DNA from 3 places in the Halovibrio sp. HP20-59 genome. Region 2 is predicted to be linked to each of the others. Evidence: predicted binding sites of a transcription regulator. Region 2 holds the regulator's gene; each other region holds the start of a gene.
The links. The regulator PhoB, encoded in region 2, activates phosphate uptake and scavenging genes when phosphate is short. The targets are predictions, from matches to a motif close to TGTCATANNNNTGTCANA.
Positions count from the first base shown of each region.

Region 1: a site for PhoB is predicted at 2,440-2,457, ahead of RZA33_RS04665 (PhoX family phosphatase). Genes of this name have one in related genera too.
Region 3: a site for PhoB is predicted at 2,036-2,053, ahead of RZA33_RS06745 (glycosyltransferase family 1 protein). Genes of this name have one in related genera too.

Region 1 covers NZ_JAWJUW020000003.1:98,560-103,840, reverse strand. Annotated here, with positions in the region: gene RZA33_RS04680 (ChuX/HutX family heme-like substrate-binding protein) at 1-13, opposite strand, end outside; gene RZA33_RS04675 (TonB-dependent receptor domain-containing protein) at 45-2,021, opposite strand; gene hemP (hemin uptake protein HemP) at 2,141-2,311, opposite strand; gene RZA33_RS04665 (PhoX family phosphatase) at 2,521-4,656, shown strand; gene RZA33_RS04660 (SDR family NAD(P)-dependent oxidoreductase) at 4,986-5,281, opposite strand, start outside.
Region 2 covers NZ_JAWJUW020000009.1:29,734-35,014, forward strand. Annotated here, with positions in the region: gene phoR (phosphate regulon sensor histidine kinase PhoR) at 762-2,048, opposite strand; gene phoB (phosphate regulon transcriptional regulator PhoB) at 2,051-2,740, opposite strand; gene ubiA (4-hydroxybenzoate octaprenyltransferase) at 2,881-3,771, opposite strand; gene RZA33_RS11620 (chorismate--pyruvate lyase family protein) at 3,810-4,445, opposite strand; gene RZA33_RS11625 (NAD(P)/FAD-dependent oxidoreductase) at 4,497-5,281, shown strand, end outside.
Region 3 covers NZ_JAWJUW020000004.1:224,047-229,327, reverse strand. Annotated here, with positions in the region: gene RZA33_RS06755 (PHB depolymerase family esterase) at 102-1,361, opposite strand; gene RZA33_RS06750 (CopG family transcriptional regulator) at 1,392-1,808, opposite strand; gene RZA33_RS06745 (glycosyltransferase family 1 protein) at 2,102-3,220, shown strand; gene RZA33_RS06740 (lysylphosphatidylglycerol synthase transmembrane domain-containing protein) at 3,198-4,220, shown strand; gene RZA33_RS06735 (NADH:flavin oxidoreductase) at 4,350-5,281, shown strand, end outside.

The DNA.
Region 1 (5,281 bases), on a different contig from region 2:
GGGATGGAATCATGACGCACCTCTATCGGGTTGACTGCATGGATTTACCACTGCCAGTTGAGGGTGGCGAACAGGCTGCGCCCATCGCCCAGGCTGCCGTCGGGGCGGTACCACACCTTGTCGCCAATATTGGCAAGGCGCAGCGAGGTATCCACGGCCGGGGTGAGTTGCCAGGCGAGATGTACATCGTGCAGGCCGTAACCGGGCAGGCGCTCGTCATCGCCCTGCTTATCGAAGGATTGGGCAAAGCGCGCTTGCCAGCCCACACGGACATTGCTGTTACTAAGTGCTAGCTCACTCCCCAGGGTGGCTTCCAACGGTGTTTGACTGCCCAGCGGTTCGCCAGAATCGCGGTCTTTACCGGAGACTTCCGAAAGGCCCACAAAGCTGGTGAGTAACGGGAAAGCGCTAGGCTGCCAAGTCACCCGGGCGTCATAGCCCCATAGCTGGGTGCGCTGAACGTTCACTGCCTGGGTGGTGCCCGCCATAATATCGACCTGGGTGTCGATAAAATCGTCGGCGCGGGTGTCAAAGTAGCTTGCACGAACCTGCCAATCGCCCTGATGCCAGACCACGCCGCTTTCCCAGGTGTGGCTGGATTCAGGCGAGAGATTGGGATTGGGAATCCAGTAGTTATCCGGTGTACAAAAGAAGGGACCAGCGCAGAAACCGGCAAAGTGGCGCTCGTTGGCGTAAAGCTCGGAAAGGCTAGGGGCACGGAAGGCTTCGGCGTACCCGGAGAACAGCATCAGGGCATCGTCGGGCCGCCAAGCAAGGCGAAAGCGCGGTGACACTTGGTCGTGGACGCTATCAGCGCCGTTTTGGCCACTGGCGTCGTAACGGTCGTAGCGGGCTCCCAAGCCAACATCAAACTGCCCGGCGCCGCCATCGGCTAAATAGCGCCCAGCGGTAAGGGTGGTGTCGAGATAGGCTGACTGGGTGTCGATATCGGCTTTAGGAAAGCCATTCGCTTCGCCATCTGGCTGTTGGCGTGCCTGCTCCAATTCGGCACCGAACACCAGCGTTTGTGAGAGCCAGCCGTGATCCATAGTGTGGAAGCCGTCGCTCTGGAGACCGACCCGCTCTAGGGTGCGGTTGGCCTGGGGCTCGTCGATATCCTGCTGGCTAAAGGTAAGCTGCGAAGTGACTTCGGTGGCCGCGCTGGGCTGCCAGCGGTGGCCCAACTGGACGTTGTTGCTTTCCACATCGCGGTCACGCAGCGGATTGCTGGCATCGGTGGAAAGCTGTTGTGGGTTGGCGGGCTGGGTGGCGTCTTCGTCGTAATGCTGCCAGCTCATAAATAACCGCTGATCGTCGCTTGGCTCCCAACCGCCTTTTAACAGCAGGCTATTGAGCGTTGCATCCTCTTTGGCTTCATCGCCCCCGGCGCGGCGAATATCGCCGGATTCACTGCGGCCGATTGAAAACAGGCCATCCACCTGGCCGTTGGCGGTATCGCGGCGACCAAAGGCAGTCAGGCTGCCGCGCAGTTCGTCGCTGGCCGTCGCACCGCCTACGGAAAGGCGTACGCCGCTATCTTCGCCCGGGGCAAGCAGGTCGTTGGCATCCATACTGGTGAAGCTGACCACGCCGCCCATGGCATTGCTGCCATACAGGCTAGATAGTGCTCCGCGCGCTATCTGTACTTCTTGAATCAAACCTGGGTCGAGGAAGAAGTTGCCGATGTGGCCGGTGGATATATCCTGGCGAACCCCATCTAACCGCACCAGCACTCCTTTGCTGCCAAAACCGCGCATACTCAAGGTTTGGCCATTTCGGCGCCCTTGGCCCGCCACGTGCAGTCCGGGTTGGCGGCTAAGCACGTCTTCAACCCGGCTGGCGGTGGCCAGCACCGCATCATCGCGATCAATAATATCGATAATCAGCGGCGCCCGGGAAAGGTCAGTCGGCGCTCGGGTGCCGGTGACCGTCACAGGGTTAAGTTCGGCGTCGTCTGCTTGGGCGGCTAGCAGTGGGAGCAGCGTTAAACAGAGGCCACCAAAAGCGTGTGTGTGGTTCATAAGCCAGAGAGTTCCAACAAGGATAAGTGGAAGAAATCGCTGGCTGGGTGCGATGGGCTACCTGGCTGGCTTTACTTTATACATCTTTAAATTAATCAAAAATCTAAATATTAAGAGCTTTAGGCGTTAAGGATTAACTTGCCGCTTTTCGTAAGGCGCAACACGTAGCGGCGCTGTTCATGGTGAATAACCAACTGGCCTGCGTTGCCAAGTAATTCGCTGCTATCCACCTCGCGTGGCGTCGAGGTCGATGTATCTCCCTGGCCAGTGCCCTTATCGGGTGACTGCATGAGAGAGTAACTCCTATGTTAATGATAACTATTAGCGTTAGATTAGCAGGGTTGCAGGCATCGCTCAATAGGGTTGGGTAGTAAAGGTGGCTAGCATTCGACCGTTCTTCATCTAACTGCAGGCACTCCGTCATCGTGCTGTCATTAAGCTTCTCTAGTGTCTCCTTACGTTCAATCGTTGACCTACAAACGATCAGGGGGAGACCAAAATGAGTAAAGAGATCGAAGATCATCGGCTGTTTAACCACAGCGGCAACCAACCTTTTGCCGAGGTATTGGCGCGCCATGTATCCCGGCGTGATGTAATGCGCGGTGGCTTGAGCGTGGCGGCCGCCTCGATGCTTAGTTTTGGTGGTGCCGCTCAGGCACTTGCCTCAAACGGGTCACAAAAAACACCGCTCACGCTGGCGTTTGAAGCGGTTAATGGCTCACGTACCGATGCCGTGGTGGTGCCGGAAGGCTATGTGGCACAAGTCTTGGTGCCGTGGGGTACGCCGCTGAACCAAAATGTTACCTGGCAGCCCGAACAGCCGATGACCGCTGAGCGTCAGGCGGAGAGTGTGGGCATGCACCATGACGGCATGGCCGGTTTTGCCCTGGATACCGACAACGCCTCACGGCGTTTTGTGCTGGCGCTCAACAATGAGTATATCGACCAAGCCGCCCTGTGGGCGTCCCAAGGCGGACCCACTAACGCGGATGAGGGGGAACGCCCGGCGGAGGAGTCGCGCACCGAGATCAATGCTCACGGTGTTACCATTGTCGAGGTTGAAAAAGACGCCAACGGCCAATGGGCGCATGTACTGGGCTCGCGCTATAACCGCCGCTTTACCAGCGCAACGGAAATGGATCTGGCTGGCCCTGTGGCGGGAAGTGACTACGCTAAAACGCGCTTTTCGCCAGCGGGCACTCAAACCCGTGGTACCAACAATAATTGTGGTAACGGGGTAACGCCCTGGGGCACCTATATTGCCTGTGAAGAGAACTGGCCCGATATCTTTGTGAACCGCGGTGAACGCTTCCAGGACGATGCGCGGATTGGTATTCCCACCGATAAAAGCCGCTATGGTTGGGATACTTCGGCAGGCGATGCCTCCGAACAGAATGATGAATTTGCTCGCTTCGATATTACCCCGCGCGGCGAGCGTGCTGAAGATGATTACCGCAACGAAGCACGCACGTTCGGCTACCAGGTGGAAGTCGATCCCTACAGTGATGCCTTGGCCGTTAAGCGTACGGCACTTGGGCGTTTTCGCCATGAAGGGTGTTGGTTAGGCAAACTGGAAGCCGGTCAGCCAGTGGTTTACTACTCGGGGCACGATGCCCGCAACGAGTACGTATATAAGTATGTTTCTGATGTTGCCTGGGATCCCGCCGATGCCAACCGCCCAGGTGAAGAGTATGATCGTCTTGCCATTGGCAACAAATATTTGGATAACGGCACACTCTATGTGGCCCGTTTCCACGCTGACGGCAGCGGCGAATGGCTGCCGCTAACGCCCACTGCTCAAACGCGCGATGGCGGAACGCTGGCGGCGGCCTTGGGGCTAGCAGACGGCGATGCGGCAGGTATCATCATCAATACCTGCGATGCAGCGGATTTGTTGGGCGCCACGCCAATGGATCGCCCAGAGTGGGCTTCTGTTGATCCCGCCTCGGGCGAGGTGTATCTCACCCTGACCAATAACTCACAGCGCATCGCTGAAGATACACAGCCAACCTACACCAACAACGGTGAGCGCTTGGAACAAGTAGGTGTTGGTTACGATTTAGCGCCCACCAATGCCGCCAACCCTCGCGCCAATAACGAAGCGGGGCATATTATTCGCTGGCGAGAAAGCCGGTTGCCCAATGCCTTTACTTGGGAGGTGTTTGTGTTTGGCGCGGCCGCTGACGATGCGGATAACCACTCTGGCCTGACAGAAATGAATCAGTTCGCCAGCCCCGATGGGCTCTGGTTCGACGAGCGAGAAGACGGTCAGGGTATCCTCTGGATTCAGACCGACAACGGTTATGAAGGGGTAACCGAGTACACCAACGACCAGCTGCTTGCCGTGGTACCTAATGGGCTAGACGACATTCAGGGAACCGGCCCGGTGATTAACAGCAGCAACCAGCAGCAACTTAAGCGCTTTGCGGTAGGGCCGAACGGCTGCGAAGTCACCGGTATTTTTGCCACGCCGGATAAAACCGCGCTGTTTATTAATATTCAGCACCCCGGTAACTGGCCCGCTGATGGTGATGCACTTGTGCAAGATGCCACTATCGCCACGAGCGGCGAGGTGCGCCCTCGGGCATCTACCGTTGTTATTCAGAAGCGCGACGGCGGCCCGGTCGGGGTGTAAAAGCTAGGTATAACCAGTCGTTATCTCATCTATAACCAAAGCGTCGAACCCACCCAGGTTCGACGCTTTTTTGATGACGAGCCTCTAACGCTTGGTTGACCTAGCCGTGACGGCTTTTCCAAAAAGCTTGATTCGACCCCTGCTCAAGCGTCTCCACAACGAGTCGCTGCCACGGCTAGGGGATTATCAAGTCGCGCTGATGAAGCGTTCAGGCAATGGTGTGCCAGCAAGGTATTGGCTGGGCTAGTAGACAACGCCCTCTATCTAGCCAAAGAAAAAGGGCGCGATCATGTTTCAACGGGTGGTTTATTAAAATCAACGAAACAGGTTTAAGCCTGATCGCGATCAACCGCAAACCGTGCCCAAGCCTGACGCACCGGCATAATTTCCAAGCGATTAATATTGATATGCGGCGGCAGTGTCGCGAGGTAATAAAGCTGCTCGGCAATGTCCTCGGCCTGAAGTGGCGTGGTGCCTTCGTAAAGCGCATCCGAAGCGGCCTGATCGCCTCTGGTTCTGACCAGCGTGAATTCGGTTTCCGCCATGCCGGGCGCTAGGTCAGTCACTCGCACGCCAGTACCTAACAGATCGCAGCGCAGGTTGTAGCTGAACTGCTGAACAAAGG
Region 2 (5,281 bases):
CACAACGTGTAGACAATAACTAAGGCTAGCTTCCTTTCCTTTTGCGGGGCTCCAACCTTGGATTTTAACCCTGACTAGCGTTTTGATTGCCGTCTGATTCATTCCATGAATCGCTATGTATCCCTATCAATGTGACATCCTTGAGCATTTTTCTTTGCCACTTAATAGTAGTGTATTTCGCGACAAATGCAAAGATTTGTTACCAAACGTTTCCGTCATGCTTGTCTTTCATTAAGCCAGCAGGCATCAGCGTAAGGAGCGAAAATAAGTAATCGCACAAAAATTAGGCCCCAACAATGTGGGGCCCGATATCAGAATAAGTATAGGTAGTAACTAACGCTAGCTTCCACTCCTTGTGCGGGGATCCAACCTTGGAATTAACCCTGACCAGCGTTTTGACCACCTACCGATTCATCCTTGAATCCTGTGACATCCTTGCCTTTCAACATCCTGTTGTTCGCTTCATCGTCCTATGGTGAAGCATTCTTTGATATCTTAACTGATTGAATAAGACTGTTTTTACAGTACTGTCTATTCACTTAACCATTATGCTGCAGAAGATATGCCAAGCAGCCAAAATAAAAAAATTATCTATTTAAAAACAGAGAGTTAATAAATAAAACAATACCTAAAGGAGTGCCTCAATGACACAATAAACCCTTTAGAAGTGTGTAAAAAAGGCACATGCGTAACACTGAACCACCCTTACATGTCAATATTACATACTTCTACAAATATCGTGCGGCGAGACATTTGCTAAATTAAAAGAGTCGCGAGGCGGGGAAGAGGCAGCGAAACAGCGCGCCTTTACCGGGGTGGGATTCAATCTGCAGTTGGGCATCGTGGCGTAACAACACATGCTTTACGATTGCCAGGCCTAAACCGGTGCCGCCGGTCGCTTTGCTGCGGCCCTTATCAACGCGGTAGAAACGTTCGGTTAAACGAGGTATATGCACCGGGTCAATCCCTTCACCGTCATCTTCGACATCGATGCAGCCGTCGCCGTTAGCAGTCGCTTTCCAGCGTAAGGTAATGTGACTGCCCGGTGGCGTGTAGCGCACGGCATTGAAGGCAAGGTTAGAAACGGCACTGCGGATTTCTTGTTCGCTACCCAGCAAACGGGCGTCGTTCTCAACCGCCACGCTGATGGTATGACGCTGGTGTGATAGTGCCAACGCATCGTCGCATACACTCTGGAGTAGCGGCCCAAGCGACAGAGGATGGTGGTCCTTTCCGCCTTGATCAATTTCCAAGCGTGACAGCAGCAATAGATCATTGACCAAATTTTGCATGCGCTGGGTTTGTTCCTGCATTTGCTGAATACTGCGCCCTAAACGTGGCGGCAGCTGATCGCTAATATCACTATAGGTTTCCAAATAGCCGGAAAGCACCGTTAATGGCGTACGCAGCTCATGCGACACATTGGCGACAAAGTCGCGGCGCATTTGCTCCAGGCGATGCAAACGGGTGATATCGCGAGCCATTACCAAACGCTCGTCGTCGCCGTACAGGGTGATTTGGTACTGCAGGATACGCCGCTCGTCTATCGGCGAGGTTAGCGTCAGCGGTTCGCTGTAATCGCGGGAATTAAAGTAGCGAATAAAGCTCGGGTCACGCAGAAGGTTGGTAATATGCTGGCCGCGATCATGGGCGGTTTGTAGCCCCAGCATGTTCGTCGCCGCGCTATTCCACCACTCTAAATCGCCGTGGCGATCGAGCATCACTACACTGTCGCGCATCGCTTCCGACGATTCTTGAATACGCGCTAAGGTCGCGCGCAGTCGACTTTGGGTGATGCGCTGGCTTTTTTGGTAGCGGTATAAACGGTCAAACAGCTCACCCCACATCCCGCGGGCGGCGGGTGGTTCATCGTGGGGTTGAAGGGTTAACCACAGGTAAAGCTCACGGAGCCGGCGCAAATGGTAAAAGAGACATACCGCAAGCCCTGCCGAAAGCCCCAGCCCAGCCGCGCCTAGCAGCCAGCCAATGCAAGTACCCAGCGTTGCCAGCCAGGCTAGTCGCCACAGTTCACGGCTCCATAAGCGCACATTTACACCCGTGCGGAGAAACGGTATCCGGTACCCCGAACCGTTTGAATCAGGTTTTGATGCACATCGCCCAGCGCCTTACGCAAGCGCCGAATATGCACGTCGACCGTGCGCTCTTCAACGTAAACGTTGCCGCCCCATACTTGGTCAAGCAACTGGCTACGCGTGTAAGCGCGCTCTTGGTGCGTCATAAAAAACTGCAGCAAACGGTACTCGGTGGGCCCCATTTCCAGCGCTTTGCCGTGAGCACTGACCCGATGGCTCACGGGGTCCAGCAGCAAGCCATTGATCTCGATGGGATCTTCAACGCCACGCGGTGTGGCACGACGCAGCACGGCTTTTAGACGCGCCACCAATTCCCGCGGCGAAAACGGCTTAGTAATATAGTCATCGGCACCGGCCTCAAGCCCCTGAATTTTATTATCCTCCTCGCCTTTGGCGGTCAGCATAATAATGGGTATCTCGGCGGTTGCCTCTTCACGCTTTAAGCGCCTAGCCAGCTCGATGCCGCTGGTGCCGGGCATCATCCAGTCAAGTAACAATAAATCAGGTTGATGGTCGACCACCATGGCATGGGCATCTTGGGCGTTATCCGCTTCCAACACGCGATAGTCAGCCATTTCCAGCGCCACCGCAATCATCTCGCGAATCGACGCTTCATCATCGACAATCAGAACGGTTTTGGCGGTCATACCAGAGCCTCACGGTGTTCAAAGAAAACTGGCTCAAAGAAATCTAGTTCAATGAAAACTAGCTCAGAGAAAAAAGTTTAATGACATGTCAGTGACGATCACACCATGACTTGATGACAGTTACATGACAACCATCACTATTAGCCCACCGCCGGCCACCAACTTAATATAATACCCGCAAAAATCAGCAGGCCCGACCAAAAATTATTCAGAAACGCTTGAAAGCACGCGCCTCGTTCGCGCCGGTAAATCAACCGCTGCTGATGTATAAACGTTGCCGCCATGGCAGCAAGCCCTAACCAAAAGAACCCGCCTAACGCTACCTGCCAGCCCACCCACGCCAGCAACCCTAACGTTGCCAGCTGGAGTAAACCAATTATCAAACGATCGGCGTTTCCAAACAGCACGGCCGTGGATTTAATGCCCACTTTTACATCATCGTCGCGATCCACCATGGCGTATTGGGTATCGTAGGCCACTGTCCACAGCACGTTGGCGCCAAACAGTAACCAAGCCTCCAGCGGAACATGGCCCTGCACGGCGCCGAAGGCCATCGGAATCGCCCAGGAGAAAGCCGCCCCTAGCACTACCTGCGGGAAGTGGGTGTAGCGCTTCATAAACGGATAAATAATCGCCAGCGCGACGCCGCCCAGCGAGAGCAAAACGGTAAACCAGTTGGTCAGTAAAACCAGTACAAAGGCAGCGGCCACCAAGGCGGCAAACAGCGACTGGGCTTCGGTTTCGCTAATCCGCCCCGTCGCCAGGGGGCGATTTTTAGTGCGCTTCACATGGCCATCAAAATGCCGATCGGCGTAGTCGTTGACCACGCATCCCGCCGCGCGCATGACATACACCCCGGCGATAAAAATCAGCAGCACATTGCGTTTGGGCACTCCATCCGCAGCAATCCACAGGGCCCACAGCGTCGGCCACATCAGCAGCCAGGTGCCAATGGGTCGGTCTAAGCGCATTAAGTGTAGAAAATCAGCCACGCGAGCAAATCCCTTCGGCCGCAGCAGTGAACGATCCATGCTTACCTCTCGAAATGAGACACTATAATTCAACGACTTTAGCGCGAAGGCAGACCAAGGTCATCCGTCATCGCCGGCAAAAAGAACTCCTGCACTAATAGTGACAGGCCACCGTGTTGATAGCCGTGCTTAGAGCCATGATAAAAAACGGAGCGACGGCCCCAAGCGCAGTCGTTTTGTATACCGCTAACGCTAGCAAACGAGGGAGAGTGAGTCGTTACTTCCAGCGGCCCGCGCACCACACCTGGCTGGCGAAATAGCCAGCTGCCTAGCGAGCGTTCGCCCAGGCGCTCCAAACGCTGGCCCTTTAGCTGCGCAAGCGGGGCGACCGAGCGAGCCACCACCCAAGGCGTTTCATCTAGGCACAGCGCTACTTCCCGTAGCCAGGCATAGCGGCGGGGCGCAAGACTAAGTGCTAACGCTTCGTCGCGCTGCGGCAAGCCGATGCATTGGCGTAACACCCGCACACGAAAAGATTTTCCATTCCCAGCGGCGATTAAGCGAGCGGTCAATGAGTCGGTTGAGGCCACCCACTGCCACCAAGCGCTGCTCATTGCTGGCCGCGCAGCGTGAATGGGGCGCCAACGCGGAAATAGCGGCGGTTGCCGAAAAGCAGCAGGCGTCACCGAGTTCTCCAAGACAATAAACGGAGCAGCTAGTGTAACATGGGGCATTGGTAGGCTTTTGTTCCCGCGCTTTTTTTAGCGTCCCTTTTTGGTGTCTGCATGTCAGCATCCTATACCCAGAAGACGTCAACGACCCAGAGAACGTCAACGAATAAGGTATCTTCAATGTCTCACGCTGCGCTGGTGATTATAGGCACGGGCATGGCGGGGGTCGGTCTTGCGCGCGCGCTTCGCCGACTGGGTGAGCAACGTACAATAACGCTGATTAGCGCCGACAGCGGTGACGATTACAGCAAACCACTGCTGTCCACCGGCTTTGCCAAGGACTTGAAACCCGACAAGCTGGCTCAACGAAATGCCGCTCAACTGGGCGAAGAGCTAGATGCCCGCGTTGTTATCCACGCCCAGGCAAACGCACTGGATGTGGATAACAAAACCGTTCTTCTTAGCGACAGCCAAGCGCTAGGCGGTGATCGCCTGCGCTACGACACCTTGGTACTAGCCACCGGCGCGGCGCCACGGGTGCCTTTCAGTATCGACCCTAGCGTGGCCCCACGTTGCTTTACCATCAACGATCTAGACGATTACCGCCGCTTTCATACCGCCTTAGGCGGCAACCCGGGTCGAGTGGCGATTATTGGCGCGGGTCTCGTTGGCTGTGAATTTGCCAACGACCTCAACACCGGCGGCCACCAGGTTAGCGTCGTTGCCCCTGAAGCGACGCTGCTTCCCCGCCTGCTACCGCCGCCATTGGGTAATGCCTTAGGCGATGCTTTCAGCGAGGCAGGCATCCGTCTCCACTTAGGCCGCACGATTGATTCAATAGCACCAAGCAGCGACGACGGTGTGGCATTAACGTTGGATAATGCCGATACGCTCGATGC
Region 3 (5,281 bases), on a different contig from region 2:
TTGCTAATATGAGTATTTATTAATTCCCATTAGCAACAGTGATGGCAAGGCCTTGCGGTAAATATTTTTTACGAGCCCCCACATGCTCTCGCTTACTACCGCTACGCACCACCCTGCTGATGCTGAAAGAAGAAACGCAGCATTTCCTTGGTGGCATCGGGGCCTTTCGGGTCGGTATAGCTTCCTTTCGTGCTGCCTCCTGACCAGGCGTGGCCAGCTCCATGAATGTGCCACTGCTCCATGTGTGGTTTGCCCTTCTCATTGTGATGCATGGTCCGCGTATAGGCATGGCCATTAACCACCTTTCCCTTCTCTACTGTCGCCCCTGTTTGGCGCGACGTGCTGTACTGGGAGGCTACGCGATCCGCATTGCTGGGGTGTACCGTCGTGTCACGATCACCATGAAAGATTATTGCGGGCACTTCCGACGCCCAACCGGCTCCTTTCACTTTACCACCGCCAAGAGGTCCTGTGCCCCCCTGCATTGCCCCCAAGGCATCGGGAAGACTCTGGGCCACGCCGTGGGGTAGTCCGGAGTGCACGCCCACCGCCGCAAAGAGATCCGGGTAGGTCATCGCCAGCGTTGTCGCCATTGCCGCGCCTGCGGAAAGCCCCGCAACATAGGTACGTGAGGCATCAAGCCCATGCGTGTCAATAACTTCCTGGGTCATGCCGGCAAGGATCGCCGGCTCACCGCCCTCACGCTGCTGGTCTTCGGCTTTGAACCAGTTCCAACACTTAGAGTGGTTGGCGGTCGTCGGCTGGGCCGGATAAAGCACACAACACTGCTGCTCTTCGGCCAGCCGATTCATCTCGGTTCCGGCAGCGAAGTCATCGGGATTCTGCGTGCAGCCATGCAGCATAACGACCAGCGGCAGCGCTTGCCCGTGATAGCCGCTGGGGATATACAGTTTGTAATCACGTGTACCCACATGGTTGGTAAAACGACCGGCAGTGAACGCTCCGGGCAGTGGTACCTCGCTCCGTGCATACTCAGGCGGTGCTTGCTCGTGTCGTGCCATTCCACCGCGAAACTTCATCCACTTATCACGCCATGCAGCAGGTACTCTAATATCACTATTCGAGAAGACTCCAGATGGGGACGGCTGGGCTTCATCAAACGTTGAGGACGTCGCGTATTCCGCCGACTCATCTCTCTGGTTCGATTGCACAATGTCTTCATCGACGACTTTCCAGTTTCCTTCAAAGGTATTTCCACCCCATGAAGGCTGTTTCCGCGCGTCCTCACCTCTCGCTTCAGGCACGGCGCCCTGAAGGAGAGCCATGGCTTCGTGCAGTTTTCCCGCACGCGTGAGTCGTGTCGCTTCTTCCATTCGCTTCGTCATGGTGGCGTCAATCATGGTCAATATCCTATTTCAATAGTCAGTAATTCAGTAAATTCGGTCTTTCAGAGCAGCCTTAACCGCTTTGCTGGCGTGCAGAGCGCCCAGCACCACCACCGACTCGATGGTGGCAAGAGCAAGCTCCGGTGTGACGTCGTCGGCAATACTGGCCATGCCCAGCACCTGAATCTGTAACGTCTCCCCGGCTGACTGCAGGGCCTCTAGATCCGCACGACTGTAATGCTCAAGTCCCAGCACAAAAGCCTTTCGGGTCACGGTTTCCCTAACGACCTCGGCATGGGTCGACAACTGATTACGAATAGCGGTGCGAATCAGATCGGTTCGATTGGAGTAAAAACCTTCCTGAACCAACAGATCGATCTGCCCCAGGTCAACCACCCCAAGGTTGATAGTGATTTTTTCACTAGAGTCACCGCCCTTGCGGCGCATTTCATGCACGCTCATGTGTCATTCCTCGTTGCGCTTAGTAACCAGACGCCTTTTTGATGCGGCATAAAACATCTAGCTAACGTCTAAAACATCTGATTAGAATCCATATACCATCCATACGGATGTTATATTAGTCCAGCCTGACCAAGAGTCAACCAATAAACAGACGAAAACGATTCACTAGCTTGTGATCTGAGAAAGGGTTGGAAGGGATTAGCAGGAAATAGCAGCCTTGGCTCCGCTGTCGCCAAACTGTCTTATTTCTCCCCTATGGTGAAACGATGACACTTTTGAGGCTGGAGGTTAGCTTGCACATTGCCGACGTAACGATGTTTTATGCCCCCGCCAGCGGCGGCGTGCGCACTTATTTACAAGCCAAGCACCGCGTTTTCTCGCGCCTCCCTCAACTGCGTACCAGCCTGCTGGTGCCGGGCGCTGAGCGCGACAGCTTGGGCGACCATCACACTTTACCGGCGCTACACCTGCCTTTGGGGCAGGGCTATCGATTCCCACTGCGGCGCGCGCCCTGGCGCGATGCGTTGATTGATTTAAAGCCTGACATTATAGAGGCAGGTGACCCTTACGTGACCGCTTGGGCGTCTCTTGACGCGGGTCAGCGACTGGGCGTGCCGGTGGTAGGGTTTTATCACTCAGACCTACCCCGTTTGATGGGGGATCGTTTTGGGGGCTACGTTGGGAAGCGCCTAACCCGCTATGTGGCAAACCTATACGGTCAATTTGATAGCGTATTAGCGCCCTGTAATGCGATGGCGAACCGGTTGCAGGAATGGGGCGTTGATAATGTTCGCGTTCAGCCTTTGGGCGTCGATTTAAGCCAATTTCACCCTCAGCAATATGACGCTACTTTCCGTCAAAGCATGGGCATACCCAGGGATAAAAAGCTGCTGATCTTTGTAGGCCGCAATTCTCGCGAAAAAAATATTAATGTGCTGCTGGAGACAATGCGGCAGTTAGGTCGCGATTATCATTTATTGCTGATGGGCCCTGGCATGCCGCATCAGGTCCCCAGCAACGTCACCATTGTTGATCGCTGTTGCGGCGCCCATGAGGTGGCAAAAGCACTCGCCAGTAGCGATGCACTGTTACATGCGGGCACCCGCGAGACCTTCGGTTTAATCGCCCAAGAGGCCATGGCCAGCGGGATCCCCGTGGTGGCCGCACGCGCCGGGGCACTGGCAGAAAATGTGCCGCTGGGAGCGGGCATTCTGTGTCAGCCGCTTGACCCTAGCGCCATGGCCGAGGCCTGCATAGCGCTGTTCAGCAACGATGTTGCCGCCAGTGGGCGCTATGCGCGCCGCCATGTGGAGCGCCATTTCAATTGGGATAGCGTTATCTACGCGTTGCTTGACCACTATCACTCTCTCTGTCACGGCAGCCAGCGGTATGCTCTCCCCCAACACCGATAATCGCCGGCTGTTCAAATGGCGGCCAGTGCATGGCGTAATGATCGCCATAGCGCTAATGGCGCCACTACTGCTCACCGCCTGGCTGGGAGGCGCTGAGGCGCTCCAGCGCGTCAAACACTTCCCACTTAGTTTGCTCGCGCTGATGCTAGCGATTGCTTTTATTTGCTGGAACCTCAATGCGGCCAGGCTAAGGCTAATGCTGGGGGGCCGTGCAGGGCCACTCGGCCAACGCGGCGCGCTGGGCATTGAGCTGGCATCTAAGTTTGCCCTGTGCGCCACCCCGGGCGGTAGTGGGGGCCCCGCCACACTGCTCCTGCTATTGGCACAGCGCGGCTTTCCAGCGGCCAAAGGTGCCGGTGTATTCTTAGTTGATCAAGGCTGCGACCTGCTGTTCTTTATTGCCATGTTAAGCAGCTTGGTGTTCTTTTCATTGGTCAGCGACACACAGTGGCCTCATCAAACGTTAGTTCAGTGGGCGCTGGTTGGCTTAGCGTTGGTCGCCACGCTAATCAGCATTGTGATGGGCTTTTTACCCCGTCTATTACGCTCGCGAAGCCTGAAAGCCCCTTGGCCAAGTCGTTATCGGCGTCGCTGGCTGGTACGCCGTTTATTGAGGTGTCGATATGCGCTAAAGGTCACGCTTTCACTGCCACGTACAACGCTGTTTACGATGATGCTGCTAACGACAACCCATTGGCTAATGCGCTACAGCTTGCTCTATTTAGCAGTGCTGGGGGTAGGTGGTCATGCAGACTGGATGTGGACGTTTCTAACCCAGATGCTGGCCATGGCGGCCAGCCAATTCAGTTTTCTACCCGGCGGCGCAGGGGCGGCTGAAGTCGGTGTTGGCAGTCTATTGTTACCGCTGATGGAGCGTGACCAGGCCGCGGCGGCGGTATTGGTGTGGCGGCTTGTGAGTTACCACCTTTACCTTGCAGCAGGCGCACCACTGTTTATTTTATATAGCTACCGACTGCTACGTCGCTCACCAGTAACGTAACGGTGATCTACCGGGTGATGCAAGACGCAGGGCTTTCTGAAAGCACGGGGTTGCCAATAATGCTGGAATATGTATAAATATATCAATAGGCATATTTATATATCTCTATATCTATAAAGGACATGCAGCATGCCAACCCCCGAACACACTTTAGCCGCTCCTCTTTTTGAGCCCTTCACAATGGGCCCGGTCACTCTGCCTAACCGCATCGTCATGGCCCCCATGACGCGCAACCAGTCGCCCAGTGGCATACCGGGTGACAACGTGGCGAGCTACTATCGCAGTCGCGCCGAAGGGGGTGTTGGGCTGATCATCACTGAAGGCACCTATATTGATCATCCGGGCGCCAACGGCTACCCCGACGTACCGGCCTTTCACGGCGAGCAGGCACTGGCCGGCTGGCAGCGCGTGGTAGAAGGTGTTCACGCCGCCGGCGGGAAGATAGTGCCGCAGCTGTGGCACGTGGGTCGTGAGCGCCGCCCAGGCGTCGAGCCAGATACCAGCGTGCCCGGCTTTGGCCCGATGGCTATCAGTGAAGACGGCGTAGAAATTGTCCGCGCCATGACCGAGCAAGACATGCGTGACGTGGCGGCTTCCTTTGCGCGCGCCGCGAGCGATGCGCAACGCCTTGGCTTTGATGGTATTGAGCTACACGGTGCCCATGGCTATTTGATCGACCAGTTCCTATGGTCTGAAAGTAATCAGCGCGAGGATGCCTATGGCGGCAGCCCTGAAAATCGGCTGCGTTTTCCCCGTATGATCGTACGCGCCGTGCGTGAGGCGGTTGGGCCGGATTTCCCAATCATCTTCCGGTTCTCTCAGTGGAAACTGTCTGATTATTCTGCCGTTATTGCTAAAACGCCCGAGGCGTTAGGCGAGCTGCTCAAGCCGTTAGCCGATGACGGTGTCGACATCTTTCATGCCAGCACGCGACGCGTCTGGGAGCCCGGTTTTGCAGGTAGTGAAAAAACGCTGGCGACCTTGACGCGGGAGCTGACCGGCAAGCCGGTCATTGCCGTTGGTAGCGTGGGGCTAGACAAGACCTTCCGCACCGGCCACTT